Regions from separate parts of the Paraburkholderia dioscoreae genome, predicted to be linked through region 2. Evidence: riboswitches for the same ligand, from Rfam matches in the RefSeq annotation. Region 2 holds a riboswitch; each other region holds the start of a gene.
The links. A riboswitch is a leader RNA that binds a small molecule or an ion and turns the genes downstream of it on or off. The one in region 2 is predicted to bind cobalamin.

Region 1: it holds a riboswitch for cobalamin, as region 2 does, so the genes downstream of both, PDMSB3_RS04115 (TonB-dependent receptor domain-containing protein) here and cobG (precorrin-3B synthase) in region 2, are expected to answer to the same signal.
Region 3: it holds a riboswitch for cobalamin, as region 2 does, so the genes downstream of both, cobA (uroporphyrinogen-III C-methyltransferase) here and cobG (precorrin-3B synthase) in region 2, are expected to answer to the same signal.

What each region holds. Positions count from the first base shown of each region.
Region 1 is NZ_LR699553.1:906,656-916,501, reverse strand. It holds gene cobD (threonine-phosphate decarboxylase CobD) at 1-180, shown strand, start outside; gene PDMSB3_RS04145 (cobalamin-binding protein) at 240-1,151, shown strand; gene cobC (alpha-ribazole phosphatase) at 1,180-1,770, opposite strand; gene PDMSB3_RS04135 (adenosylcobinamide-GDP ribazoletransferase) at 1,755-2,531, opposite strand; gene cobT (nicotinate-nucleotide--dimethylbenzimidazole phosphoribosyltransferase) at 2,565-3,626, opposite strand; gene PDMSB3_RS04125 (ABC transporter ATP-binding protein) at 3,662-4,501, opposite strand; gene PDMSB3_RS04120 (FecCD family ABC transporter permease) at 4,498-5,562, opposite strand; gene PDMSB3_RS04115 (TonB-dependent receptor domain-containing protein) at 5,614-7,488, opposite strand; cobalamin riboswitch at 7,579-7,836, opposite strand; gene PDMSB3_RS04110 (ATPase) at 8,045-8,407, shown strand; gene PDMSB3_RS04105 (cell division protein ZapA) at 8,404-8,718, shown strand; RNA gene ssrS (6S RNA) at 8,853-9,034, shown strand; gene PDMSB3_RS04095 (EVE domain-containing protein) at 9,152-9,610, shown strand; gene PDMSB3_RS04090 (SIMPL domain-containing protein) at 9,786-9,846, shown strand, end outside.
Region 2 is NZ_LR699554.1:1,914,491-1,924,336, forward strand. It holds gene metE (5-methyltetrahydropteroyltriglutamate--homocysteine S-methyltransferase) at 1-449, shown strand, start outside; gene cobM (precorrin-4 C(11)-methyltransferase) at 556-1,281, opposite strand; gene PDMSB3_RS28795 (cobalt-precorrin-6A reductase) at 1,340-2,062, opposite strand; gene PDMSB3_RS28800 (cobalt-precorrin-5B (C(1))-methyltransferase) at 2,065-3,171, opposite strand; gene PDMSB3_RS28805 (bifunctional cobalt-precorrin-7 (C(5))-methyltransferase/cobalt-precorrin-6B (C(15))-methyltransferase) at 3,171-4,487, opposite strand; cobalamin riboswitch at 4,572-4,750, shown strand; gene cobG (precorrin-3B synthase) at 4,804-6,285, shown strand; gene PDMSB3_RS28815 (precorrin-8X methylmutase) at 6,278-6,904, shown strand; gene PDMSB3_RS28820 (precorrin-2 C(20)-methyltransferase) at 6,905-7,636, shown strand; gene cobJ (precorrin-3B C(17)-methyltransferase) at 7,633-9,414, shown strand; gene PDMSB3_RS28830 (hypothetical protein) at 9,426-9,846, opposite strand, start outside.
Region 3 is NZ_LR699554.1:1,476,275-1,486,120, forward strand. It holds gene bluB (5,6-dimethylbenzimidazole synthase) at 1-239, opposite strand, end outside; gene PDMSB3_RS26825 (cobyrinate a,c-diamide synthase) at 223-1,575, opposite strand; gene cobO (cob(I)yrinic acid a,c-diamide adenosyltransferase) at 1,579-2,181, opposite strand; gene PDMSB3_RS26835 (cobalamin biosynthesis protein) at 2,178-2,636, opposite strand; gene cobA (uroporphyrinogen-III C-methyltransferase) at 2,633-3,403, opposite strand; cobalamin riboswitch at 3,640-3,892, opposite strand; cobalamin riboswitch at 3,960-4,240, shown strand; gene cobW (cobalamin biosynthesis protein CobW) at 4,434-5,525, shown strand; gene cobN (cobaltochelatase subunit CobN) at 5,532-9,335, shown strand; gene PDMSB3_RS26855 (ATP-binding protein) at 9,332-9,846, shown strand, end outside.

The sequences.
Region 1 (9,846 bases), on a different replicon from region 2:
TGCGACGCACGCGCCGCCGCTTTGCATCGAGCCTTGGCGCGGCGCGGCGTGTGGACGCGTCTGTTCACGCCGTCAGGTAGCGTCAGATTCGGCTTGCCTGCAAGCGAGGCCGAATGGACACGCTTTGACGGGAGCCTGCGTGAGGCTGTTCGGGAGATCGATCCCACGCGAAGGGGCTGATGCAGCAAAGACCTTGCATCCCTGCCACGCTCACCCTACGTCTCCCACCTCTTCGCCCGATGAATCGACTCGCCCGCTTCACCATCGCCGCAGCGCTTTGCATCAACGCGACGCACGCGTTTGCCGCCATCTCCGTCACCGACGACACCGGCGCAACCGTCACCCTGCCCGCTCCCGCGCAACGTGTAATCAGCCTCGCGCCGCACGTCACCGAATTGCTGTATGCGGCGGGCGGCGGCGCGAAGCTGATCGGCGCAGTGTCCTATAGCGACTACCCGCCGGAGGCAAAAAAATTGCCACGCGTCGGCGACAACAAGTCGCTCGATCTCGAGCGACTTGTTGCGCTGAAGCCCGATCTGATCGTGGTGTGGCGGCATGGCAATGCGCAGCGTCAGCTCGACCGCCTGCGCGAGATGCACATTCCGCTCTTCTTCAGCGAGCCGCATCATCTCGACGACGTGGCCGCGTCGCTGACGAAGCTCGGACAATTGCTCGGCACGTCGCCGGCGGCGGATGCGGCAGCGGCCGCGTACCGCCAGGACATCGCGGCGCTGCGCAGCCGGTATGCGGGCCGGGCGCCCGTCAGCGTGTTCTATCAGGTGTGGGATCAACCGTTGATGACGCTCAACGGCGAGCATATGGTCAGCGACGTGATCGCGTTGTGCGGCGGCCGCAACGTGTTCGCAAAACTCGCACCGCTGGTGCCGACCGTCTCGACCGAAGCGGTGCTCGCGGCGAATCCGGAAGCGATCGTCACGGCGGCGCCGGGCGCGACCGAACCGGACACTACCTTGCCGCAACTCGGCGCATGGCGAGCGTGGCCGAGCCTCACCGCGGTGGCGAACCACAACCTCTTTGCGATCGACGGCGATCTGATCAACCGGCCGGCGCCGCGCATCGCGCAGGGCGCGAAACAGATGTGCGAAGACCTCGACATAGCGCGCTCACGCAGAAAGTCAGGCGCGCAATGAGGCAAGGGCGATCGGCGCCCTGCCCGTCTTACGCATTCCACCGCACCAGCGACCACTGCTGCGTTTCATCGTTCCTGCGCAACCATACGATGCCGCTCATGTCGAGCGACCAGCGCAGACAGCGTTCGAGCGGCACGTCCAGCACGATCGATGCAATGGCCCGCATCACGCCCGCGTGCGTGACCACATAGGCCGGCGACAACTCGCGCGTCAGTGCGAACGCATCGAGCCATGCACGCACCCGCGCGACGAACTGCGCCACGCTTTCGCCGCCATGCGCACGCGCATGTTCGAAATTGACCGCCCAGTCGTCGAGCAGTTCGCGATCGATCGCGTCCCAGCGTTGCGTTTCCCAATCGCCGAAGTTCATTTCCATCAGACGATCGTCGTGACTGATCACACAGCCGAAGTCGTTCGCCATCTCGGCAGCCAGCGCCGAGCAGCGCTTCAACGGGCTCGACATCAGCACGCGTGGCGCGGGCATCTGCAAAGTCGCGAGCTTCAAGGCGAGCGCCGCCGACGACACCTCGGCGTTTTCGGCAAGCGCCACGTCACTGTGGCCGTAACACACGCCCGCATCGAGCGCGACCGCGGGATGACGAATCAGGACGATATCCATATGAGCCCCACCAGGTAGATGCTCAACTCAAAAATCTGCTGTGCGAAGCCGAGGCAGTCGCCGGTATAACCGCCGATGCGCCTGACGAAATAACGGCCCATTGCCACGCGAAGTACGACCAGTACCGCAAGCGCCGAGCCCGCAAAGCGCCAGTCAGGCGCATCGAGCCAGTTCGGCCAGAGCAGCCACGGCAAACCGGATATCGCGGCGCAGACGAACGCGCCGCCGCTCAGGCGCTGCGCCACCGGTTTGGCCTTGCCTTCGGCGCGCACGTAGTCGAGCGTAGCCAGATAGCTGATCGCGCACGTTCGGCTCGCCGCGTGCGCGGCAATCATCAGACTTGCGGCGCGCATCGGCGGCATGGCGGCGAGCGTTTGCCATTTCAATGCGAGCGCCACCACGAGCGCGATGGCGCCGAAAGCGCCGATGCGCGAGTCATGCATGATTCGCAATACATCTTCGCGCGTATAGGCGCCACCGAACGCATCGACGCAATCTGCGAGACCGTCTTCATGGAATGCGCCGGTCACGAGCAGCGACGCGGCCATCGAGAGCAGCACCGCCACGCCCGCCGGAAACACGCGCAACGCGGCCAGATAGACCAGCGCGCTCAATCCGCCGATCAATACGCCGACCAGCGGAAAATAACGCGCCGCCGCATTCAGATAATGCGGTTCATAGCCGACCCAGCGCGGCACGGGCACGCGCGTGAAATAACCGAGCGCCGTGAAAAAATAGCGCAGTTCCGCGAGCGGATTCATGAGCGGGCCGGGAGCGTGTTTCCGTATGAACGATCACGCATCGCGATTCGCGACGCCGGCCGATTCGAAGCTCGCCATCTCGTTGACGAACGCCACCGCCGCGCGCAGCAAAGGCACTGCGAGCGCCGCGCCGGTGCCTTCACCGAGCCGCATATCGAGCGAGAGCAATGGCAGCGCGCCGAAATGATCGAGCATGCGGCGATGCCCCGCTTCGTTCGACGCATGCGCGAACACGCAATATTCGCGCACGCTCGGTGCGAAGGCGTCGGCGATCAACAAGGCCGAGCTCGCGATGAAACCGTCGACCAGTATCGTCATGCGTGCTTCGGCGGCCGCGAGATAGGCGCCCGCCATCATTGCGATCTCGAAGCCGCCGAAGGTGGCGAGCACGTCGAGCGGATCAGTGGACACCGGGTGATGCGCGAGCGCCGACGCCAGCACGTCGCGCTTCCTCGCGAGCCCCGCGTTATCCAGACCCGTGCCGCGGCCGACGCATTCGTCGATCGGCACGCCGCACAAGCGGCTCATCAGACAGGCAGCCGCCGAGGTATTCGCAATGCCCATCTCGCCGAAACCGATCACATTGGTGCCGAGCGCCGCGTGATGCCGCACGCGCGCCGCGCCCGCCTGCATCGCGGCAAGGGCCTGGTCGCGGCTCATGGCCGCTTCATGCGCGAAGTTGCGCGTGCCGGCCGCGACCGGAATGTCGACGAGTCCTTCCGCCGAAGGCAGCGGCGTCGCGATGCCCGCGTTGACCACTTCGAGTTCGATGCCCGCGACGCGGCTCAACGCATTGATCGCCGCGCCGCCCGCGAGAAAGTTGGCGACCATTTGCGCGGTCACGGCTTGCGGATAAGGGCTCACGCCCTCCTCGGCCACGCCGTGGTCGCCAGCGAAAACGATCATCGCCGGACGTGTCACGGCGGGATGCGTGGTGCGCTGAATCAGGCCCATCTGGCGCGCGAGCGTTTCGAGCCGGCCGAGACTGCCGGGCGGCTTGGTCTTGGTATCGATGATGTGCTGCAAGTGATCACGCAGCGTTTGATCGAGTGGTTCGACTTCGGGCAATCCGGGCAAGCGTGGCGATGAAGTCATAAGCGTGTCTGAAAGAGAATGTTGAATTGAAGCGATCAGCCTGCCGGCGTGTCTTGGCCGGCGAGCGATTCGTGACGCGCGCGCGGCGCGGGAATCAGCGCCTCGTGTTCGCCGTCGCGAATCAGGATCAAGGGGTAACCGAAGGCCCGGCTCGCGAGCGCGGGCGTCAGCACATCTTGTACCGGTCCGGCATAGGCGCCGCCTGCGCCGTCGAGCAAGAGCGCATGCGTGGCGAAGCGGCGCGCCAGGTTCAGATCGTGGCACGAAAACATCACTGTACGCCGAGGCTCGCGCGTCCAGGCGGCCAGCGCTTCGAGACAGTCGATCTGATGATGCAGATCGAGATGCGATAACGGTTCGTCGAGCAGCAGCAATGGCGCGTCCTGGCATAGCGTCGCCGCCAGCGCCACGCGCTGACGCTCGCCGCCCGAGAGCGAGAGCACATCGCGCGCGGCAAATGCGGCGAGGCCCAGCAAATCCAACGCCGCCTGCGCCGCTTCGCGATCGGCCGCGCGTTCCCAGCCCCAGCCGCTGAGATGCGGAAAGCGATTCAGCATCACGATATCGAACACGCTCGTGCTGAATGCGTCCGGCGCGCTTTGCGGCATCAACGCGCGGCGCTGCGCGAGCGCGAGCGGCGGCCAGTCGGCCACACGCACGCCGTCGAGTTCGACATGGCCCGCCGACGGTTGCAACAGACCCGCCAGCGTGGAGAGCAATGTCGTCTTGCCCGCGCCATTCGGTCCGGCCACGCACCAGATCTCGCCTTCGTAGAACGTATGCGTGAAAGCGCCGAGCAAGGTGCGCGCGCCGGCACGCAAGGTCAGACGTTGCGCGCTGAGGACGGCCTGGGCGGTATCGAAGGTCGGCATCATCGGCGCCTGCGCAATAGCATCCACAGAAACACCGGCACGCCGATGATCGACGTGATCGCGCCGACCGGCAACTGCGCCGGCGCGATCACGGTGCGCGCGACCAGGTCCGCGCCCATCACCGCGACACCGCCGCCGAGCGCGGCGGCCGGCAGCAGCATGCGCTGATCGTTGCCGAACGCGAGCCGCAGCATATGCGGCACAACCAGCCCGACGAAGCCGATGGTGCCCGCCGTCGTCACCGCCGCGGCCGCCGCCAGCGAAGCCACCAGATACACCCGCAAGCGCAACGGCATCACCGCGACGCCCAACGCCTGCGCGGCGGCGTCGCCACGCAGCAGCACGTTCAGACGCGGCGCGGCGGGCATGATCGCGACCAGCACGACAACGAGCGCGGCGAGCGCCGTCCACGGCATCGCGCCGCCGTTGAGGTCGCCCGTCAGCCAGAACAGCATGCCGCGCAGACGGTTGTCGGGCGCGAGGTTGAGCAGCAAGGTGATGAGCGCGCCCCAGCCCGCGGCGATCACCGCGCCGGTCAGCAGCAAACGCGGCGACGTGTCCTGCGGCTCGCCGCGCCACAACTCGCGGCGCGCGAGGCCGAGCACCAGCAGGATCGACACGAAGGCGCCGGCGAAGGCGCTCGCGTCGACGATCCACCAGGCGCAACCGGCGATCATCGCGACGAGCGCGAAGCTCGCCGCGCCGCCCGACACACCCAGCACGTAAGGTTCGGCGAGCGGATTGCGCAACAGCACCTGCAGCAGCGCGCCGGCCAACGCGAGCAACGCGCCGCAAGCAAAGCCGGCCAGCGCGCGCGGCAAACGCAGCGTGCGAACGATCTCGGCCGTCAGATCGGCGGAGCCCGCAGACGGCCCATGCGAGGGCAGCAGCGCCGCGAGCACGCGCAGCGGCGCGAGCGATACGCTGCCCAGCGCGAGCGACGCCATCAGCACCGCCAGCGCGATCACACCGAGCGCGAGCCAGATCGCGGCCGCGCGCTTCGCGCTCATCACGCGCAGCGCTGCAGGTATCGCACCGGAGTGGCGGCTCGCTTGTCGGCTCATGGATCGGCTCGTAGGTAGGCTCATCCGCGCGAACTCAACGACGCGGGTCCGTCACTGCTGCTGCCAACCAACCGTGAGATACGCACCGCGCCGCGGCGAGTTATACGAGTAGGCCGTTTCATAGTCCTTGTTCAACAGATTCTGGATTTGGGCGGCCACGTACCAGGCTCTCGTGATGTTGTAGCGCGCCGACAGATTCACCACGCCATAGCCGCCCAGCTTGCCGCTGCTGTCGTCGCGCGCGCCGCTCACGATCCACTCGCCGCCCACGCGCCACCCGGCGATACTGCGGTTCACCGTCAGCGAGCCGAAACGCCGCGCGCGCCGCACGAGGTCGACGTCGTTGTCGAGATCGACGGGGTTTTGCAGCGTCACCGAGGCGCGCACGTCCGTCTTGCCGACATGCCCGCTCCACGATCCCTCGAGTCCCTGCACCTTCGCATGGCCGACATTCTCGGCTAGATAAATACCGGGCGTCACCTGCTCGTAGTCGATCAGATTCGAATAGCGCGTCTGGAATGCGGTGAGACGCATCACGCCGAGCGCATTCGATGCGTACTGCAGCGCGGCTTCGATCGAATGGCTGCGCTCCGGCTGGATCGACGGATTGCCGCTGAGCGGATAGTACAGATCGTCGAAGCTCGGCGCGCGAAACGAATCCGAGTAGCTTGCGCTCACCTTCCAATGGCCGGTGATGTCGAAGCCGTAGCCGAGATAGTAACTGTTCGCTCCGCCGAAATCGGAATACTGGTCGCGCCGCACGTTGGCCTGAATCTGGCTGCGCCCAAAGCGCCCCGTATAGCCGACGAAGCCCGAATCCACATGCCGGTCGGGCGCCGCGAACGTATCCGAGTCGAGGCTCTGATCGAGATGCTCGTAGCCGACCTGCAACTTCTGCTGCGCGGCCAGCGCGAAATCGTTCTGCCATGTGTACTGGCGATTGTCGGTATCGAAGCGGCCGTTATAGACACCGTTGGTGTTCGACACGCTGCGGTCGTCGCCTTCGGAGACGATGAAGTGCGTCGTCCACCAGTCGGTGAGCTTGCCGTTGGCGAACACCGAGACCTGGCGCACTTTGCTATACAGGTTGTTCAGATCGGTCGGCACGCCGTACGCGTTGTCGTAGCTGTTGTTGCCGTTCGACTGGAAGTAGCTCGCGCCGGCATCCCATCTGTCGTTGAACTTGTGGCGCAGCGAAGCCGAGATGCTTTCGTTCAGATAGCCGTTCGCATTCGGATTGGCGGCGGGCGCCTCACGCGGATTGAGCGACGAGAAGCCGTCGTCCTTCGACCTCGCGAGCGAAATGCTGAAGGTCGTATTGCCGTCTTTATCCAATGCGCCGTTCACGCCCGCCTGCTGCGTCTGCGTGTGATAGCTGCCGTAGCCCAGCGAAAAATTGAAACGCGGCGGATGGTCGCCGCCTTCTTTCGTGAACACCTGGACCACGCCGCCGATCGCACCGGACCCGTACAACGCCGACACGTTGCCGTTCACCACCTCGACGTGATCGATCTGGTCGAGCGGAATCTGTGCGAGTTGCGCCGAACCCAGGCCCACTGAATCGACGCGCACGCCGTCGATCAGCAGCAGCGATTGCGTCGACGACGCGCCGCGCAGGAAGAGGCTCGTCGTCGAACCGGGGCCACCTGTACGCGAGATTTGCGCGCCGGGCGCGAGTTGCAGGAGGCCCGGCAAATCGGTCGCGGTGGTGTCGGCGATATCCTGCTGGTCGAACAATGCGGTCTGCGGGATCGTGTCGGCCAGCGCTTGCGGCCCGCGCTCCGCCGTAACGACCACCGGGGACAACACCGTGGCCGATGAATCCGCAGCAGATGAAGAAGAGGACGAAGAAGCAGCTTGCGCATGCACAACGATCGGCAGGCTCGCGAAGGCAAGCAACACCGCACGAGCGATGGGAGACAGCATGGGACGAGGATCCTGTGGGTAGCGTGCGCGGCCCGCTTCCCCGCAGGCCGATGCGTAACGAGGCGCCAGCGTATTTAACATTTTCGCGCGTGACGTGCCTCTCCCTCTGGCCGGTATCCGGGCTGGCGACATCTCGATCCCGCCTTCCCACGCGTGACGCGCAGTGGCACACTCGCGAGTTGAACTTCCAACGCGCGATCAGGATCGACTTGCATGACGAATGCGGTCGCTTACCGTTGCGGGGGCAGCGCAGGTTGGCGCGTTCTGGCGAATGGCGCGCCCTGCTTCCCGTTTAACTGCGTGCGCCGTCGAAAAGCGCATGCGGGCACCAAGAGTGCGGCCAGTGTAGGAGCGGCCTCGGGGTCCGTCAAGAACGAGGGCACGCGGGCGCGCTGTTCTGACAAGTGCAGGTTATTGTCCGACGCACGAGTACTTTTTCATCGTATGGTCGATAAAAAGCCTGCACAAAGCGATGTTGTTACGTCTCGAAACGAGACAATTGTCGGAACCTGCGACATTCCGCGCTAAAATGCGATGTCTTTAGAGGACGCAGCACATGCTCACCGAACTCGAAACACTTTCACAGAATATCGGCAAGCTGATCGCGATCAGCCAGCGCCACAATGAAGCGCGAGTCGCGCTCGAAGAGCAGCTCGCCCAATCGCGTGCTGACGTCGAAGCTACACGCACGGAACTTGCAATGCTGCGCGAGGAACGCAATGCGCTGCAGGCGGAACGCGACGCGCTGTCGGCGAAGATCGACGACGCCCAGGTGCGCCTGAATGCGATCCTCGAAAAGTTGCCGCGTGCCCGCGCGCACAGCGAGCCGGACAACCAGCTCGATCTGCTCGAACCCGCTCAGCATGAAGTCGCAGCCGGTGCCGAGAGCGACGCGACCCGCCACGGAGAAAATGCATGACCACCAAGCAGATCGAAGTATCGATTCTCGGCGTGCCCTATCGCCTCGCCTGCTCGCCGGAAACGGAAGGCGCGCTGCTTGAAGCGGTTGCACGCGTCGACGCCGAAATGTCGAAGATCCGCAATAGCAGCAACGTGCGCGGTACGGATCGCATTGCTGTCATGGCCGCGCTGTCGCTGGCATCGGAACTGCTTAAGCTGCAATCGAGCGTGAGACACGGAGAAGCATTTCCTGCTGAGGAAATCCGGCGTACAATGCATCAAATGAACGAACAGTTGGGTACTGTGATTCAGCAGTACAGCATGCAGTAAATAGCAGTGTTATAGTGCGGCCGGTCCTGAGATCGGCGGCGGATTCAAACGGAGTGCGTGAGCACAAGGCGTGCAAGATTCTGCAAACGTTTGAGTTCAATCGGTAGTTTTCGTGATTTAGCTTCATCGGTTTAGCTTCCCTGCCTGGTTCGCCAAGGTCATATATTCCTTGAACCAATGCCATGTGCACGGTTGCGGAAATTTGTAGCACGGGTGTGCGCGTCACTCTGTCTGATGTACCCGAAGTGTTGCTAACTGCGACCAATTCTGAACCCCCGGTTCAGGATGCCGGCCTAGCGGCTAAGGCGGGGACCTTATTTAGAACGGCATCGGACTTCGGTTCGGTGCCGTTTTTCTTTGTGCGCTGTTTTTTGTACGCCGATTTCTTCCGCGTCTTCAAACCCTTAACGTTCAATTACGTTCAATTCGATTCATGCGCTACTGGCTAATGAAGTCCGAACCGGACGAAGCAAGCATCGACCATCTCGCCAACGCACCGCATCGCACGTTGCCGTGGACCGGCGTGCGCAACTATCAGGCGCGCAATTTCATGCGCGACATGATGCAGGTCGGCGACGGCGTGCTGTTCTATCACTCGAGCTGTCCCGAGCCCGGCATTGCGGGCATTGCGGAGGTATCGTCCACCGCGTATCCGGACCCCACGCAGTTCGACAAGAAGAGTCCCTACTACGACGCGAAGTCGTCGCAGGAAACGCCGCGCTGGGTGCTCGTCGATGTGGTGTTCAAGAAGAAGATCCCGCTGATTCCGCTCGCCGCGCTGCGCGAGCATGACGAACTCAAGGACATGCGCGTGCTCGCCAAAGGCAACCGCCTGTCGATCACGCCGGTGACCGAAGCCGAATGGCGCTTCATCACCAAACGGCTCGCCTGACGTTGCGTGGGTGATCATGCGCCGTGCGTATTCACGCGGACGCAAACATTAAAGTAACGTCAAACCCGGGAACCAAGCTCAGGTTACAACCGCCTAACGGACTCGCAAACGCCGTGCCATTGCGCGGCGCTCGCTTCAATCGTGCACAAACCCTGTTCAAGCAAGGAGTCCAACAATGACGAAAAACACCGCACGTGCACTCGCTCTCGCTTTCGTATGCGCCGCGCCCGCCGCGC
Region 2 (9,846 bases):
CGTATCTGGAATGGGCCACGCGCGCGTTCCGCATTTCGGCAGCGGGCGTCGCCGATCAAACGCAGATTCATACGCACATGTGTTATTCGGAGTTCAACGACATTCTGCCGTCGATCGCTGCGATGGATGCCGACGTGATCACCATCGAGACCTCGCGCTCGGCGATGGAACTGCTCGACGGCTTCGGCGCCTTCGCGTATCCGAACGAAATCGGCCCGGGTGTCTACGATATCCACTCGCCGCGCGTGCCGGACGCGGACGCGATGCAACGTCTGCTGGAACGCGCGTGCGAAGTGATTCCGGCCGAGCGCCTGTGGGTCAATCCGGATTGCGGGTTGAAGACGCGCGGCTGGCCGGAAACGGAGGCAGCGCTCGCGAACATGGTGCGGGCCGCGAGAGCATTGCGCGCGAAGCTGGCGGCGAGGCAGCCGGCTGAAGTGACTGCGTGATGTGATGGGCCATTGAGCCGGCGTTGAAAATCCATTTGCGCGTGGCGTGGCGTTGGCGTGGCGTCGGCGTGGCGCCACGCGCATGGGCTTTGCGCCGCGTGCAGGTTCAGTCTTTCGCGTACAGCGTCGAATCCGCGAAACCTTCGGCGGCGAGCACCTGCCCGACCAGAATCAGCGCGGTCCGCTCGATGGAACTGGACTGCACCTTGCTGACGATATCGTCGAGCGTGCCGGTAATCTTCTCCTCGTCCGGCCAGCTCGCGCGATAGATCACCGCGATCGGACAGACGCCGCCGTAATGCGGCCGCAATTCATCGACAATGCGCGCAAGATGCCGCACGCCGAGGTGAATCGCCATCGTCGCGCGATGACGCGCGAGGTCGGCGAGCTGTTCGCCTTCGGGCATGCTGGTCTTGCTCGCGAAGCGCGTGAGAATCAGCGTCTGCGAGATATCGGGCAGCGTGAGCTCGCAACCCAGCGCCGCCGCGCAGGCCGCAGTGGCGGTAACGCCCGGCACGATCTCGTAGGGAATCTTCAGCTCGCGCAGTCTGCGGATCTGTTCGCCGATCGCGCCATACAAGGACGGATCGCCGGAATGCACGCGCGCCACGTCCTGCCCTTTGACGTGCGCGGCCTCGAGCAACGCGATGATCTGATCGAGATCGAGCTCGGCGGTATTCACCACTTGCGCGGCCGCATGACCTTCGAGCACCGCGGCCGGCACGAGGGAACCCGCGTACAGGATCACCGGGCAACTGCGCACGAGGCGCTGCCCTTTCACCGTGATCAGTTCCGGATCGCCAGGACCGGCGCCGATAAAAAACACCGTCATTTAATACTCCATGATTCGTTGGGACGGCGTAGCACGCGCACGCGATTCGGGCGCACGCTCAATCTGCCGCTTGCAGCGCTTCGAGCAGGTCGGCGACACGTTCAAATTCCCGATCTGCCGCCGGCAGCTCAGGACGGCGCAGCATCACGACCGGCAAACCGCGTTCACGCGCGACTTCGAGTTTTGCTTCGGTCGCGTTGCCGCCGCTGTTTTTACTGACCACCACGTCGAAGGCTTGCAAGGCGAACAGCGCGCGCTCGCCTTCGAGCGTGAACGGCCCGCGCGCCGCGAGAATCCGTGCACGCGGCGTGTCTTCGTGTGCATCGAGACAACGCACGGTCCAGAACTGATGCGGCGGAATCTCGTCGAGATGCGCGAGCGGTTCGCGGCCGAGCGTGAAAAGCGGCTTTCTGAACGGCGCAAGCGCATCCGTGAGCTCGGTCCAGTCGCCGACCATGCGCCAATCGTCGCCGTCTTGCGGCTGCCAGGCCGGGCGGCGCAGCGCCCAATACGGCACACGCGCCGCGCGGCTCGCTTGCGCCGCATTCGCGCTGATTTGCGCGGCATACGGATGCGTCGCATCGAGCACGAGTCCAATGTCTTCTCCTTCGATGTAGCGCGCCATGCCCTCGCTGCCGCCAAAGCCCCCCACGCGCACCGAGCACGCCAGATCGTCCGGCACCTTGCCGAGGCCGGCGAGACTGTACACGTGCTCAGCGCCGAGCTGCCGCGCAATCCGCAATGCGTCGCCGGTGCCGCCGAGCAGCAGAATCCGCTTCATTTTCATTGCGCGGCTCCGATCAGCAAGCCTTGGCGGTCGATCGCGAACATTTCCACGTTCACCTGTGGCGGCACGATAGCGCGCGCCACCGCCAGCGCATGCCGGCAGACGATATCGCCGAGGGGCACCTGTTGCGCACGCGCCAACGCAACCGCCTGCTGACTCGTATTGGCCGCGCGGATCGCCGCCTGAAGCGCGGTGTCGGCGCCGTATCCGGCCGCCCATTGCGCGAGCTGTTCGAGATCGATGCTCGAATTGCGGCTGTGCAGGTCGAGATGCCCCGCCGCCAGCTTGCTGAGTTTGCCGAAGCCGCCGCATATGCTCAGACGCTCGACCGGCGCGCGCTTCATATGCTTGAGCACCGCACCGACGAAGTCGCCCATTTCGATCAGCGCGATATCCGGCAGGCCGTAATGCGCACGCATTGCGTCTTCACTGGCGTTGCCGGTGCAGGCGGCCAGATGCGTGTAGCCGTTCGCGCGCGCGACGTCGATACCCTGATGGATCGACGCGATATACGCCGAGCACGAGAACGGCCGCACGATGCCGGTGGTGCCGAGAATCGACAGGCCGCCGAGAATGCCGAGGCGCGGGTTCATGGTTTTCAGCGCGAGCGCTTCGCCGCCTTCCACGCCGATCGTCACTTCGAATCCGCCGCCATACGCATGCTCGGCCGCGAGTTCGGCGAGGTGTTCGGTCATCATTCGGCGCGGTACCGGGTTGATCGCCGGTTCGCCAACCGGCAGCGTGAGTCCCGCGCGTGTCACCGTGCCGACGCCCGGCCCCGCGCGAAACGTCACACCCGGCACGGCGACGAGGCGCACGCGGGCGAATACCACCGCGCCGTGCGTGACGTCGGGATCGTCGCCGGCGTCCTTGATGGTGCCGGCTTCGGCGCTGCTATTGCTGCCGTTGTCGTTGTCGACCAGGCGGCAGAAGACCAGGCGCATCGGCACATGCTGGCCCTTGGGCAACACGATCTCCGCGACTTCGCTGGCCACCCCCGTGAGCAACAGACGCGCCGCCGCCAACGACGTCGCGGTGGCGCAACTGCCGGTCGTGTAGCCGCTACGCAGCGGCGCGGGTTGTTCGGGCGTTTCTTCGCGCATCAGGGTTCGTGCGGTGAGTCGGCAACGGCGGGGTTCGTGACACGCGCGGCAGCCGTGACACTCGTGCCGTTCGTGCCGTCAAGGGCTCCAGCAACATGCGCGGCCGAGTCTTCGGCCGGCTTCGTCACATCCAGCAGCGTGATCGGCAACGCCTGCCGCCACGTGTCGAAACCGCCGAGCGGTTGTGCATCGGCGAGCGCGATCCGCGTCAACGTACCGCCGTGCCGCTCGCGCCATGCGGCCAGCGCCGCTTCGCCTTGCAGCGTGACCGCGTTGGCAACCAGTCGCCCGCCCTCGCGCAGACTTGCCCAGCACACCTCCAGCACGCCCGGCACCGTCGCGCCGCCGCCGATGAACACCGCATCCGGCACCGGCAACCCCTGCAGCGCAGCCGGCGCGCGGCCCGCGACCAGTTGCAGACCCGGCACACCCAACGCATCGCGATTGTGTTCGATGAAACGCTGACGCTCGGCGTGTCCTTCAATAGCGATCGCGCGGCAAGTCGGATGCGCGCGCATCCACTCGATGCCGATCGAGCCGCTGCCCGCGCCCACGTCCCACAGCAGTTCGCCGGGCGCCGGCGCGAGGCGCGCAAGCGTGATCGCGCGCACATCGCGTTTGGTCAGTTGGCCGTCGTGGCGAAAGGCGTCGTCGGGCAAACCGCAGGTCAGCGGCAAACGTGGCGCGCCTTCGGTGGCGCGGCAATCGAGGGCGACCAGATTCAGCGCGGCCACCTCACCCGCCGACCACTGATCCGCGCGGCCGTCGATGCGCCGCTCCAACTCGCCGCCCAGATGTTCCAGCACGCTCATGCGGGTCGCTCCGAATCCGCGTGCGTTCAGCAATTCCGCGAGCGCCGCGGGCGTGTGCCCGTCCGCGCTCAACACGAACACGCGCGCGCCGTCGTGCAGATGCGCGTTCAGCGTGGGCAACGGGCGGCCCACCAGCGACACCGTCGCGACGTCCTGCAACGGCCAGCCGAGGCGCGCGGCCGCCAGCGACAACGACGACGGCGCGGGCAGCACCCGCAACTCTCCCGCCGGCAATTGCCGCGCGAGCGTCGCGCCCACGCCGAACAGCATCGGGTCGCCGCTCGCCAGCACGCACACCGCGCCGTTGCGCTCGGCCAGCAAAGGCGCAAGATCGAACGGACGCGGCCACGCGGCACGGCGCGCGGCGAGCCGCGCGGGCAACATCGCCAGATGGCGTTCGCCACCGTACACCACCGATGCTTCCAGCAAAGCACGCCGCGCGCGCCGCCCCAAGCCGGCGAAGCCGTCGTCGCCAATGCCCACCACCGTCAGCCAGGCCGGCATGCATCCATCCTCATTCTGTGTCTTCAAATAATGCGCTGTGCCGCGCCGATCAAAGCGCCCAGCCTCGTTGTGCTGTTCGAAAAAAGGCATAATACAGCCGCCGGTGCCCTTCGGGGCCGAAGAGGGAACACAGTGCCACTGTGGCTGCCCCCGCAACTGTATGCAGCGAGTCCGCCTGCGCTTCACGCCACTGGTTCGACCGGGAAGGCCGCAGCGGACCATGACCTGCCAGCCAGGAGACCTGCCGGCGAGACTGTTCGTGCCAGCCTACATCGGGCGGGGTGTACCGATGCCGCAGCCATGCCCGCCTCACGGCATGCTCGGGCCGTCGCGCGACGCTAAACCGGTGTCCGTCTTGAATCAAGCAACGCCCTCCACCGTTTTGTCCGACGCGGCCCCAACGCCGCGGCCTTCGGCGTGTCCGGGGCTGCTGCGCATCGTCGCCGCGCGCGACGGCGGGATTTGCCGCATCAAACTGCCCGGCGGTGAGTTGAGCACGGCGCAGGCGCGGGCAATCGCCGAGGCCAGCGCACGGCATGCGGCCGGGGTGATCGAGCTGACCAATCGTGCGAATGTGCAGGTGCGCGGGGTGAAGCGTGGCGAGGAAGCGGCGTTGATCGCGGCGCTCGTCGGTGCCGGTCTCGGGCCGACGTCGATCGCAGCCGACGACGTGCGCAACGTGATGATCAGCCCCGCCGCCGGACGCGATCCATCCGCCCTGCTCGACACCCGCCCGCTGTGCGCCGCTCTACTCGCGATGCTGCAAAGCGAAGCGCGTTTCGCGGCGCTATCGCCGAAATTCGCACTGCTGCTGGACGGTGGCGAACGGCTCGCGAGAGTAGATCATCCGCACGATCTCTGGCTGGCGGCGTCGCGAGAAGCGGACGGCGTGCGCTTCGTATTCGGCCTGGCAGGTTGTCCGCCTGCGAGTGCGAGTGCGGCTGCGTTTGCCGGCTCGCCAACGCAAAGCGAGTGCATCACGACGGCAGAGTCCCACGCAAACGGCACAGGCCCGTTAGCCGCGATACTCCCCTCGCAAGCTCCGGCTCTGGTACGCGCACTGCTGCTCACGTTCCTCGACCTCGCCGCAGCGGACGCCACACGCATGCGTCATCTGCTAACCCTGCATTCCGCCGACACCCTATTGCATCACGCTCAACAGTATGTCGATTTCCCGCTGACGCGAAACGTGTCGCCAGCCAACTGGCATCGCAGCACGCCAGCCGACGCCGGCCTGCGCCTCGGCGCTCACGCTCAACGTCAACCGGGAACCTGGCACGTAGGCGGCCAACCCGCTTCAGGCCGCCTCGACGCCGACACCCTGCACGCCCTCGCCGCGCTTTCGCAGCAGCACGGCGACGGCACGCTGCGCGTCACACCGTGGCAAAGCGTGCTGCTGCCCGATATCGCAACGCACGCCGTCCCGCCTGTGCTGTCCAGCCTGAACGCGCTCGATCTCGCCTGCGATTCCGCGCAAGCCATCACCCGTCTGATCGCGTGCGCGGGATCGAGCGGCTGCGCGAAAAGCCTCGCCGACACCAAGACCGACGCGCTGCGCCTCGCCCGACGCCTGCCGGCCGGCGTCGACGTGCATCTGAGCGGCTGCGCGCGCTCGTGCGCCGCCGCGCATTGCGCGCCGTACACGCTGCTGGCCGCGGCGCCCGGCCTTTACGACCTTTATCGACGCGATCGACACGACGGCCGGCCCGGTTTCGGCCAATGCGTCGCGCGCCAACTGACGATCGACCAGGCTGCCGACATGCTCGACCGCCTGGCCCGGAGTAACACCAATGCTTGATTACATTCGCGACGGTCAGGAGATCTATCGCCAATCTTTCGCGACGATCCGCGCGGAAGCCGACCTGTCGCGCATTCCCCCCGACCTCGAAAAACTCGCGGTGCGCGTGATCCACGCGTGCGGCATGGTCGATGTGATCGACGCTCTGCGGTTCTCCGAAGGCGCGGGCGCGGCCGGCCGCTCGGCGCTCGCGCAAGGTGCGCCGATCCTATGCGATGCCGGCATGGTCGCGCAGGGCATCACGCGTGCCCGGCTGCCGGCGAACAACGAAGTCATCTGCACGCTCGCGCATCGGGACGTGCCGTCGCTCGCGCGCGAACTCGGCAATACGCGCTCCGCGGCCGCGCTCGAATTGTGGCGGCCGCATCTGGCGGGCAGCGTCGTCGTGATCGGCAATGCGCCGACCGCACTGTTTCATCTCCTCGATATGCTGGACGCCGGTGCGCCCAAGCCGGCGTTGATACTCGGCTTTCCCGTGGGCTTTGTCGGCGCCGCCGAATCGAAAGCCATGCTTGCCGAAGATAGCCGCGGCGTGCCCTACGTGGTGGTACATGGCCGGCGCGGCGGCAGCGCGATGGCGGCGGCCGCCGTGAACGCGCTCGCAACGGAGGTCGAATAAATGACGGCGCAAGGACGTTTGTTCGGACTCGGCGTCGGCCCCGGCGATCCGGAACTCATCACGCTGAAAGCGCTGCGTTTGCTGAAGTCGGCAGCGGTCGTCGCGTACTTCGTCGCGAAGGGCAAGAAAGGCAACGCGTTCAGCATTATCGAGGCGCATTTGCACGACGCGCAGCAGCATCTGCCGCTCGTCTATCCCGTCACCACTGAAGCGCTCGAACCGCCGCTTTCATACGAAGCGATCATCGCCGATTTCTACGACACTGCGGCGGAAGTCGTCGCCGCTCACCTCGACGCGGGCCGCGACGTCGCCGTGATCTGCGAAGGCGATCCGTTCTTCTACGGTTCGTACATGTATCTGCACGACCGGCTTGCGGCGCGCTACGAGAGCGAAGTCGTGCCCGGCGTGTGCGCGATGCTCGGCGGCGCCGCGGTGCTCGGTTCGCCGCTCGTGTATCGCAATCAGAGTTTGTCGGTGCTCTCGGGCGTCCTGCCCGAAGACGAATTGCGCCGGCGCCTGGCCGATGCCGACGCCGCCGTCGTGATGAAGCTCGGCCGCAACTTCGACAAGGTGCGGCGCGTGCTGGGCGAGCTCGGCCTCGCGGACCGCGCGCTCTATGTCGAACGCGCGACGATGGGCAATCAGCGCATCGTGCCGCTCGCTGATGTGGATCCGATGGCGTCGCCGTATTTTTCGTTGCTTGTCGTGCCGGGGCAAAAATGGCAAGGATGACCGCGCCCGCGATCGTAATTCTTGGCGCGGGCGCGTTGGCGACGGCGCGTCGCATTCAGGCGCTGTATGCGGATAGCCAGGTGCATGCGTTGCAGGGACGCGTTGAGGCCGATGCGCCGTACCGCGAACTCGGCGCGCATTTGCGGGAGCTGTATGCGCGCGGCACGCCGATCGTCGCGTTGTGCGCGACGGGCATCGTGATTCGCTGTGTCGCGCCGTCGTTGTCGAACAAGGGCGTCGAGCCGCCGGTGCTGGCCGTCGCCGAAGACGGCAGCGCAGTCGTGCCGCTGCTCGGCGGTCTTGCCGGTGTCAACGTGATGGCGCGAGAGATTGCCGCAATGCTGGCCGTGCCGCCCGCCATCACGACGAGCGGCGAATTGCGTTTCGGCACCTGCGTGCTCAATCCGCCCGACGGTTATACGCTCGCCGATATCGGGCAAGGCAAACGCTTCGTGTCGGATCTGCTGGCTGGCGAAAGCACGCGTGTCGAAGGCGAAGCGCCGTGGCTCGACGGCGCGCAACTGCCGCGCTCCGCGTCGGCGCGTCTGGCGATTCGCGTGACGCCGCGTGTGTGGGACGGACGCGAGGATGAGCTGGTGATTCATCCACGCAGCGTGGTGGCAGCGGTGACGGGTGCCGGTGCCGGTGCTGGTGCTGGTGCTGGTGCTGGTGCCGGTGCCGGTGCTGGTGCTGGTGCTGGTGCTGGTGCTGGTGCTGGTGCGCAGATTGTGGCCCGCGTACGCGACGCACTGGACGCGCATGGCCTCGCGCCGCTTTCGCTCGCGGCATTGCTCGCTTCCTCTGAACACATGGCCGATCCGGCGCTTGCCGAAGCCGCCGCGAATCTGAAAGTGCCGCTGCGCTTCGCGCCGACGCGTCCCGAAGATGGCGAACCGCCGGCTGATCTGCTGCATGCCGCGCTGCGCATTCCATACGAGACGCTGCATAACGATGCGACGGCTGGCGTCGCGCTGGCATTGGCACCGCTCGCCGTCGATCCGGACACGATCGGCCGTGCGCGCGGACGTCTGACCGTGATCGGCCTCGGCCCCGGCAGCGCCGATCTGATGGTGCCTGCCGCGCGCACGGCGCTGAACCTCGCCACCGATATCCTCGGCTACGACACCTACGTGAAAATGGCCGGCCCGTTGCGCGCCGACCAGCGCGTGCATGGCACGGACAATCGCGAGGAACTGCAGCGCGCGCGGCACGCGTTCGAACTGGCGAGCGAAGGACGCGCCGTGGTGATGGTGTCCTCAGGCGATCCCGGCGTTTTCGCGATGGCGGCGGCGGTGCTCGAAGTGTTAGAGGCATCGCAGAACACGGACTGGGCAGCGGTTGAACTGGAAATCGTGCCCGGCGTATCGGCGGCGATGGCGACGGCGGCGCAAGCGGGTGCGCCGTTGGGTCATGATTTCTGCATGCTGTCGCTATCCGACAATCTGAAGCCTTGGGCGATCATCGAAAAGCGCCTTAGGCATGCGGCCGAAGCGGACCTGGTGATGGCGTTCTATAACCCGATTTCGCGCGCGCGCCCCTGGCAACTGGATAAAGCGCTGGACATTGTGCGGGAATATCGGGGTGCGCAGACGCAGGTGGTGCTGGGCCGGGACATTGGCCGGCCCGGCAACACGCTGCGGACGATCACGCTGGGCGAATTGCGCTCGTCCGATGTGGATATGCGCACGATGGTGATCGTGGGGTCGTCCACGACGCGGCGGTTCGGCAATGGGGATGAAGGGGGTGAGTGGGTTTATACGCCGCGGTGGTATGAGTGAGTGGGTGTGGGTTACGAGGTTTTCTTCCGCAGCGATCTGCACACGACGACGCAGGTCAAAAAGATAAGCGTGGCGACAAACAGCGTTGTTATGACCCAATAAAGTTCGATAGCGAAATACGTCATATCGTCATCGGGACCTGATCCACTGCCTTGGTCTGTCACTGATCGATAGGATCCGATGACGGCTTTGACAGGCATGGGGATATCGACTGTATATCTCGCGAACAGAAGCGAAAGGTACCAGCCAAGATCACAACTGACGACAAATGCAAGTAACGACATAACAAGCGTTACCAACACAGGTAACCTGGGACTCGGTTCACCGGTTGTCCTTGCGCTGAGATAGCGGGACAGCCACCGTTTGAATCCAAGCAGTGCGAGCGCAAAAATCAGGGTGACGATCAACCAGTGGAGCAGCAACGCAAGCACT
Region 3 (9,846 bases), 440 kb from region 2:
GTGGCGAGGCGTTCGGTTTCCACGGCGTCGTGCAAGGCCTTGCGCAAAACGGGGTCGGTGATCCGCGCGATCCGCCACGGCTGCATGAAGCCGACGCTCGGCGCGTGATGCGCCGCGCCGAGCAGGCGTTGCAGCACGGCCGGATCGACCGGATCGCGCACGAAATGACGCATGTCGCGGCGTTCGTAAATCGCGCGGTAGACGGCGTCGCGCTCCGATTCGTCAAAAGGCTTCGCCATGGAACAGGGCGGCCGCAAAGGCCGGGTTGGAGGGCCAATAAGCGTGCATATAGCTCGCCACGATCGAGCCGGCACGGTAGACGGCCTCGCCGGGTGCGTCGCTTTGCGGCCGGGTGGCCGAACAAAGCGGCGTGAGCGGGGTGTTCAGCTTCGAGTAGTGAAACGTGTGGCCGGTCATCGGCCCGTGCCGGCTGTCGATCTGCTGCATGCCGAGCGCGGTGAAGCGCGTTTGCATTGTCGCGTGGCCGGGCAGCAGGCCGAGCATCGGCGTGCTCACGCCTTGCGTGTCGGTGAGCCGGTCGAGCAGATAGAGCATGCCGCCGCATTCGGCGACGAGCGGCTTGCCGGCGCTCGCGTGCGCACGAATGCCGGCGGCGCTGCGGGTGTTGGCCGCGAGCGCCGCGGCGTGCAGTTCGGGGTAGCCGCCTGGCAGATACAGCGCGTCGGCGTGTTCGGGCGGGGCTTCGTCGGCGAGCGGCGAGAAGTAGCCGATCCGCGCGCCAAGGGATTCCAGCAGCGCGACGTTGGCCGGATAGATGAACGAGAACGCGGCGTCGCGCGCGATGGCGATCGTTTTGCCTTCCAGCAGGCGCGGCAAGCTCTGCCGGGCTGGCATGCCGAATTCGACCGGCGGCGGCAGTTCGCAGAGCGCGGTGCCGCCGAGCGTGTCGGCGACGTGATCGAGACGCGCGTCGAGGTCGTCGATTTCGTCTGCCTGGTGCAAGCCCAGGTGACGATCGGGCAACCCGATTTCGTCGCCGGCGGCAATGTGCCCGCACCAGCGCAGTCCCGGCGGCAACGCTTCCTGAAGCATCTGCGCATGTCGCGTGGAGCCGACGCGATTGGCGAGCACGCCGTAAAACGGCACCTGCGGCCGGAATTGCGCGAGACCGAAAGCGACCGCGCCGAAGGTCTGCGCCATCGCCTTCGCTGAAATCACCGCGAGCACCGGCACGCCGAACGTGGTGGCGAGATCGGCGCTGCTCGGCGTGCCGTCGAACAGGCCCATTACGCCTTCGATCAGGATCAGATCGGCTTGCGCCGCCGCTTGCGCGAGCAGCGTGCGGCAGGCGGCTTCGCCCACCATCCACAGATCGAGCGAGAAGACGGGCGCGCCGCTTGCGCGCGCCAGAATCATCGGATCGAGAAAGTCCGGTCCGGTCTTGAAGACGCGCACGCGTCGCCCCAGCCGCCGGTGATAGCGCGCCAGACCCGCGGTGATCGTGGTCTTGCCCTGGCCGGATGCGGGCGCGCTGATAAAGAGGGCGGGGCACGCTCCAAGGGACGTCTCCTCGGGAGACGCTTCGGGGGACGTGCCCTTGGGAGGCGCGGACATGCGTCAGAACTCCACGCCGCGCTGCGCTTTCACGCCCTGCTCGCGATACGGATGCTTGACGATGCGCATTTCGGTGACGAGATCGGCGGCTTCGATCAGCGCATCAGGCGCGTGACGGCCGGTCACCACCACATGCAGCATTGGCGCGCGTGCGGTGAGCACCGACAGGACTTCGTCGAGCGGCAGATATTCGTACTTGAGCACCGTGTTCAGTTCGTCGAGGATCACCATCTGGTAGTCGCCGCTTTCGATCATGCGGCGCGCTTCGTCCCAGCCTTTGCGCGCCGTCGCGATGTCGGCGTCGCGGTTCTGCGTGTTCCAGGTGTAGCCGTCGCCCATCGTGACGAAATCGCAGTTGGCGATCGCGCCGAGAAAGTCGCGCTCTGACGTGTGCAGCGCGCCCTTGATGAACTGCACGACGCCGAGGCGCATGCCGTGACCCAGCACGCGCACGGCCATGCCGAACGCGGCGGTGGTTTTGCCCTTGCCCGTGCCGGTATTGACGATCAGCAGACCTTTTTCGACCGTGGCGTTGGCCTGCTTTTTCTCATGGCCCTCGCGTCGGCGCTCGGTCATGCGTTGATGCGATTCGGGATCGGTCTTCATGGCAGGTTCTGTTCCTGAGTGTCGTTGTTAGGGTGGTCGCGTTCAGCGTGGGCGGCGCTCGAGGCGATCGCCACGGTAACGCCGGCATGGACGGTTTTGCGCACGAGAAGCCGTGCTCGATGCGCATGAAAAGCGGCGGTTTCGCCGCGTCTGGTCGTTGCTGCAAGCAAGGCGCACGGCTCGCAGACGCCGTCCACGCCGAGATGCTCGCGCACCGCGCTTGACGGCTCCGCTATGGGCAGCGCCGCGATCTGCTCACTGCTGAAGAATGTCAGCGGCAGTGCATGGCGAGCGCAGAATTCGAGCAGGCCGGCTTCGTGGGCTTTGGTATCGATCGAGGCCACGGTGGCGATTTCGTCGAAGGAATGCGGGCCGAGCGCGGCGCGCACCGCTGCTTCGATCTGCCCAGCCGCGCTGTGCAAGCGACAACCAATGCCTACGCTCAGCGTTTTCATGGTACGTCTCCGTTCGCCGGCAACGTTGCAGTCTTGGCATACGCAGCGTCGCGCGCCAACGCGAGCGACGCCACACCGCCAATTACCACGATCGCCGGCGAGCCGAGTCCCGCACGCGAGACGCGCCCGGCAAACTCACCGAGCCGCGCGAGCACATGGCGTTGCTCGGGACGGGTCGCCGATTCGATCGCCGCGCACGGCATTTCGGCGCTCATGCCGGCCGCGAGCAACGCGTCGACGATTTCGCTCAGGCGCCGCATGCCCATGTAGATCACGAGTGTCATGCGCGTGGCCACCAGCGCGGCCCAGTCCGGCTCAGCGCTGCCCGCGCCGTGCCCGGTGACGAACACCACGCCTTGCGCGTGGTCGCGATGCGTGACCGGAATGCCGATTGCCGCAGGTGCCGCGATTCCCGCCGTAATGCCGTTGATGACTTCCACCTCGATGCCCGCCGCATGCAGCGCCTGCTGTTCTTCGCCGCCCCGGCCGAACACGAACGGATCGCCGCCTTTCAGGCGCGCGACGCTGCGCCCGGCCCGCACGTGCTCGAGCAATTGCGCGACGATGCCTTCCTGCGGTGTGGACGGATGTCCGCCGCGTTTGCCGACATGGACGACGCGTGCGTCGGCGCGCGCGAACTGGAGTACGTCGGGATTCACCAGATCGTCGACCAGCACTACATCGGCTTGTGCCAATGCACGGGTGGCCTTGAGCGTCATGAGTTCGACGTCGCCGGGACCGGCGCCGATCAGCCAGGCGCGGGTCATCGCGACGTGCATGGCGGGCGCCATGTAGTGACGAGCGGATCAGGGGCAGGCGCGAACGAGCACCGGAGAGCGGACTTTTGGGGCATGCACTGCTACGGATTCAGGCACGGCGCAATGCGCGGCTCGCAACGGTTCCTCCGGGAACCCGCATACGGACGCACCACGTCGTGCTTCAGCGCCTTCACATCCGTCCCTCGCGGATTCCGGCGGCCGGCGGCGCGATGTTGCCCTGAGGTTCGCCGCCTCCGCGTCTGGCCGGTATCCGGGCTGGCGGCCTCATGCGCTTTGCCTTCCCGTCCGCATTCGCTGGAATGTGCAGGACAGTGGCATCGAAAAAAACGCATGCGCGGCGCAAGACAACTCAACATTGCGCCGCAGGTCGCTTACCGTTGCGGGGACAGCACAGGTTGAGCGCATGAAGCGCGGCCTGTTTCCCGTTTAACTGCACACGCGAATGCATGTGCGGGCACCAAACGCGCGCATACGATAGCACATGGCGTCCCGTCCGATAAGCGCTTGCGGCCGGCGTTTTCTTGACTGCCGCGGGCTGCGGGCCTACACTCGCACGCACTTTGGTGCTCGCATGCGCGCTCGTGCGCATGCAGTTAAACGGGAAACAGGGTGCCCGCCTGTCATGGAACGGGTCAACCTGTGCTGCCCCCGCAACGGTAAGCGAAATGTGGTGCTAAGGTCAGTTCTTTAGCGCCGCGGAGCCGGCTTCGATGTCCACGCGCAAGGCCGCGTAGACATATCACCACTGGGCGAGAAATCACTCGCCCGGGAAGGGGAAGCGGCGCTTTCGCCAGCCCGGATACCGGCCAGATACGAAGGACGAACACCGCGGGGATGCGGTAGCGCGTTCATGACCTCACTTCCGCTTTCTGTTTTTGTTGTCGCGGCAACCCGTCGTTCGTCCCCGTGTTGTGTTGTCGTCCTGGCTCGCTGGACTTACGCGCCGTTTACCCGGCTCATGCGGACAGACACACAAACGCCCGGCGTGCACGTGCAACTCCTACGGATGGACCTCACGATGCAAACTCAAATGCGCAAGATCCCCGTCACCATCGTCACAGGCTTTCTCGGCAGCGGCAAGACCACGCTGCTGCGGCATATTCTTCAGCATGCGGGCGGCAAGCGCATTGCGGTGATCGTCAACGAGTTCGGCGAGCTGGGCATCGACGGGGAAATTCTCAAGGGTTGCGGAATCGGTTGCGATGAAAACGGCGTCGAAACCGAAGGCCAGTTGTATGAACTGGCAAACGGGTGTTTGTGCTGCACCGTGCAGGAAGAGTTTTTTCCGGTGATGGAGAAACTGGTCGAGCGCCGCGATCAGATCGATCACGTGCTGATCGAAACGTCGGGTCTCGCGTTGCCGAAGCCGCTGGTGCAGGCGTTCAACTGGCCGCAGATCAAGAACAGTTTTACCGTGGACGCCGTGGTCACCGTGGTGGACGGACCGGCTGCGGCGAGCGGCCAGTTCGCCGACAATCCGCTTGCCGTGGATGCGCAACGCAAGGCCGATCCGAATCTCGATCACGAATCGCCGTTGCACGAGTTGTTCGAGGATCAGTTGTCCGCCGCCGATCTGGTGATTCTGAACAAAACGGATTTGCTCGACGACGCGCAGCAAAGCGCGGTCGAACTTTCGATCCGGGAAGAAATTCCGCCGCAAGTGAAGATCGTGCGCGCGCAGATGGGCCAGCTCGATCTGCACGCGTTGCTGGGCCTCGAAGCGGCTTCGGAAGATACGATCCACCTGCGCCACGATCACCACGGTTCCGCCGAGGACGCCGACCACCACCACGACGAATTCGATTCGGTGGTCGTGCACGCGAATGCACCGTCGCGCGAGGCGGTGATCGCCGCGCTGCAAGGGCTCGTCGAAACGAACACGATCTACCGCGTCAAAGGTTTCGCGGCGCTGCCGGGCGCGGCGATGCGCCTGGTGATTCAGGGCGTGGGCCGCCGCTTCGACAGCTATTTCGATCGACGCTGGCAGGCCGGTGAAAGCGGCCCGAGCCGCTTCGTGCTGATTGGCGAGGATCTCGATCAGGCCGCGTTGCAGCGTGCGTTCGACACGGCGCTCGGCGTGCCTTCGGGCGTCGAAACACAACAGGCGTAAGCGCTCATGCATCTGTTGCGCACCACGCCGGGCGGTTTTGTCGACGATACGCAAGGCGTGATCCGCATCGATCAGCAGCCCGCCGATATCGTGGTGCTGAGTTCCGCCGATACCACGCTGTCGCTGCTCGCGAGTGTTTTTCCGCGTCTGGGCGAGGGTTTTCCTAGCGTGCGGCTCGCGAACGTCACGTATTTGCGGCAACCGGCCTCGGTCGATTTCTACGTCGAAGACGTCTTGCAGCATGCGCGTGTGGTGGTGGTCGATCACCTCGGCGGCGAAGCGTATTGGCCTTACGGCATCGAGCAGGTGGTGGCGCTCGCCGAGCGCAAACAGCAGACGCTCGCGATGTTCTCCGGCGATCTGCAGGAAGATCCGAACCTGCTTGCGCGCAGCACCGCCAGCGCCGATCTGTGCCATCAGCTCTGGCGCTATCTGCGCGAAGGCGGCCCGCAGAATGCCGAAGCGTTCCTGCGCTGTATCGCGCATCGCGCATTCGGCTGGGGGCGCGAGCCTGCGCCGCCGCACGCGTTGCCTGCCGCGACGCTCTATCATCCCGGCCGCGACACACCGACTATCGCCGACTGGCAGGCGCGCTGGCAACGGAACGCGCCGGTCGCGGCGATCCTGTTCTACAAGGCGCATCTGCAGGCAGCCAATACGGCCGTGTTCGACGCGTTGATCGACGCGCTCGAGTCGCAAGGTCTGAATCCGCTGCCGATTGCGATCACCTCGCTCAAAGATGCGCTGAGCCGCGAAGTGGTGCAATCGCTGTGCGCTGAGCACAATGTCGCGCTGGTGCTGAATACGACCGCCTTCGCCGCGTCCGCGATCGACGACCCCGAGCCGCTCGCGCTCGCCGGCGACGCCCCCGTGTTCCAGGTGATCCTGAGCGGCGGTAATCGCGAGGATTGGGTGAAGGACAATCAAGGCCTCAATTCGCGCGATATCGCCATGCATATCGCGCTGCCGGAAGTGGACGGCCGCATCATTACGCGCGCGATCAGTTTCAAGGGGCTCGCATACCGTTGTCCGCACACCCAGGTCGACGTGGTGCGTTATCAGCCGGACGTCGAGCGCGTGGGTTTTCTTGCCGAACTGAGCCGGCGCTGGTGCCGTCTGCGTTCACTGGATAACGCGGACAAAAAGCTCGCGCTAATCCTCGCCAACTATCCGATGAGCGAAGGGCGCATTGGCAACGGCGTGGGACTCGATACGCCGGCTTCGGTAGTCGGCATTCTGTCGATGCTGCGCGACGAAGGCTATCGTCTTGCCGACTTGCCCGCGAACGGCGACGCGCTGCTGAAAAAGCTCACCGAAGGCGTGACCAACGATCCGGGGGTACGTGATCTGCGTCCCGCGCTGCAAAGCCTCGCGCTCGACGACTATCTCGTGCATTTCAACGCTTTACCCGCTGAGGCGCGGCAGGCATTGAACGCGCGTTGGGGCACGCCCGAACAGGATCCGACGCTGCGGCGCGGCCGCTTCATGATCGCGGGCTTGCGTTGCGGGCAGGTGTTCGTCGGCATTCAACCGTTGCGTTCGCGCGAGGAGGGCGATTACGCCAGCTATCACGACGCCGACCTCGTGCCGCCGCATGCCTATCTGGCGTTCTATTTCTGGTTGCGTCACCAGTTCGGTATCGACGCAATCGTGCATGTCGGCAAGCACGGCAATCTCGAATGGCTGCCCGGCAAGAGCGTCGCGTTGAGCGACGCGTGCTGGCCCGATCTCATTCTCGGGCCGATGCCGCATCTGTATCCGTTCATCGTCAACGATCCGGGCGAGGGCAGCCAGGCGAAACGCCGCGCGCAGGCGGTCATCATCGATCACCTGATGCCGCCGCTCACGCGCGCCGAAAGTTATGGGCCGCTGCAGGATCTGGAGCGTCAGGTCGACGAATACTATGAAGCGCTGATGGTCGACCCGCGCCGCTCGAAGCTGTTGCGGCGTACGATTCTGGCGACCATTGTCGAACACCGGTTGCATGAGGAACTGAGTCTCGCGGAACCGAACGGGCAAAACGATGAGGATGCGCTGCTCACGCGTGTCGATGCATGGCTGTGCGAGTTGAAGGAAGCGCAGATTCGCGATGGCTTGCATACGTTCGGTCAATCGCCTGGCGGTGTGCAACGGCGCGATACGTTGCTGGCGCTGGGGCGTTTTCCTGTTGGCGACGGGCAGGGTGGCAAGGCTGGCTTGATCGATGCGCTGGCGCGCGATCTGCAGATGGACCATCTGTTCGATCCGTTGTCGGTGGATTGGTCGGCGGTGTGGGACGGCCCGCGTCCGGATGTATTGCAGCGTGTGAGCGATGCGCCGTGGCGGCACTGCGGCGATACGCGTGAACGGCTGGAGTTGCTGGCGGCGTCGCTGTTGCGCGGCGTGTGCGGTGATCAACCGGACGCTTCGGCGGCGTTGTTCGTCGACGGCTTGCCGCAGGCGGAGCGCGTAATCGAGCGATTGCGTGCCGACGTGTTGCCGAGGCTCGATGCTTGCGGCCCGCAGGAAATGCTTCAGCTGAAGCGCGGCCTCGAAGGGCGTTTCGTGCCGCCTGGGCCGAGCGGTTCGCCCTCGCGTGGACGGCCCGATGTGCTGCCCACCGGCCGCAACTTCTATTCGGTCGACACGCGCGCCATTCCCACGCAAGCTGCCTGGTCGCTCGGATTGAAATCCGCGCAGCAACTGATCGAACGGCATTTGCAGGAGAAGGGCGATTATCCGCGCGCCATCGGCCTCTCCGTGTGGGGCACCGCGACCATGCGCACGGGCGGAGACGATATCGCCCAGGCGCTCGCGTTGCTCGGCGTGCGGCCGAAATGGGCGCCCGGCAGTCACCGTGTGACCGATTTCGAAATCATGCCGATCGAGGTGTTCGACCGGCCGCGTATCGACGTCACCTTGCGTGTTTCCGGTTTCTTCCGCGACGCTTTCGCCAACGTCATGCATCTGTTCGACGCCGCCGTGCAGGCAGTAGCGGAACTCGACGAGCCCGAAGACCTGAACCCGATTCGCGCGCGCGTGCTGCGCGAACGCGACGCGCTCATCGCGCGCGGCATGGACGCCGGCGAAGCGCGCAAGCGCGCCGGGTGGCGTGTGTTCAGCGCGCGGCCCGGCGCTTACGGCGCGGGTTTGCAGGACATGATCGACTCGCAGCAATGGCAGACCGACGCGGATCTGGCGAACGCCTATCAGGCATGGGGCGGTTACGCGTACACGCAAAAGAGCGCGGGCGAAGAAGCACGTCATGCGTTCAGTGCGCGCCTCGCCGCGCTGGATGTGGTGCTGCAGAACCAGGACAACCGCGAGCACGACCTGCTCGATTCGAACGACTACTACCAGTTCCAGGGCGGCATGGTCGCCGCGGTGCGGCATCTGGCCGGCAATCAGCCGAGCGTGTACCACGCCGATCACAGCAATCCCGCCGCGCCGCGCGTGCGCACGCTACACGAGGAGATCGCGCGCGTGATCCGCTCGCGCGTGGTCAATCCGAAATGGCTCGATGGCGTGAAGCGCCACGGTTATAAGGGCGCGGCCGAAATCGCCGCGACCGTCGACTATCTGTACGGTTACGATGCGACCGCGCGCGTGATCGCGGATCATCAATATGCGCTCGTGACCGATGCGTATCTGAACGACGCTGACACCCGCGAGTTCTTGCAGCGGCACAACCCGCACGCGTTGCATTCGATTTGCGAGCGTTTGCTCGAAGCCATGCAGCGCGGATTGTGGCAGGCGCCGGGCGACTATCGCGCGCAGGTCGAACAGCATCTGCTCGCGAGCGAGCAGCAGATTGAAGGAATGCACCCATGAATTCAGCAGCCCAGCGGCCCGTTTTTCCATTTGCCGCGCTGATCGGCCAGGCGCCCTTGCAACAGGCGCTGTTGCTGGCTGCCATCGATCCGGCGCTGAGCGGCGTGCTGGTCACGGGGCCGCGCGGTACGGCCAAGTCGACCGCGGCGCGGGCGCTGGCCGAGTTGTTGCCGGAAGGGCAACTGGTGAATCTGCCGCTTGGCGCGAGCGAAGATCGTTTGATCGGCACGCTCGATATCGAAGCCGTGCTGCGCGACGGCTCGGTGCATTTCTCGCCTGGTCTGCTCGCGAAGGCGCACCGCGGCGTGCTGTATGTGGACGAAGTCAACCTGCTGCCCGACGTGCTCGTCGATGCCTTGCTCGATGCGGCGTCGAGTGGCGTGAATACCGTCGAACGCGATGGCGTGTCGCATAGCCACGACGCGAGCTTCGTGCTGATCGGCACGATGAATCCTGAAGAGGGTGAATTGCGGCCGCAATTGATCGACCGTTTCGGGCTGATGGTCGAGTT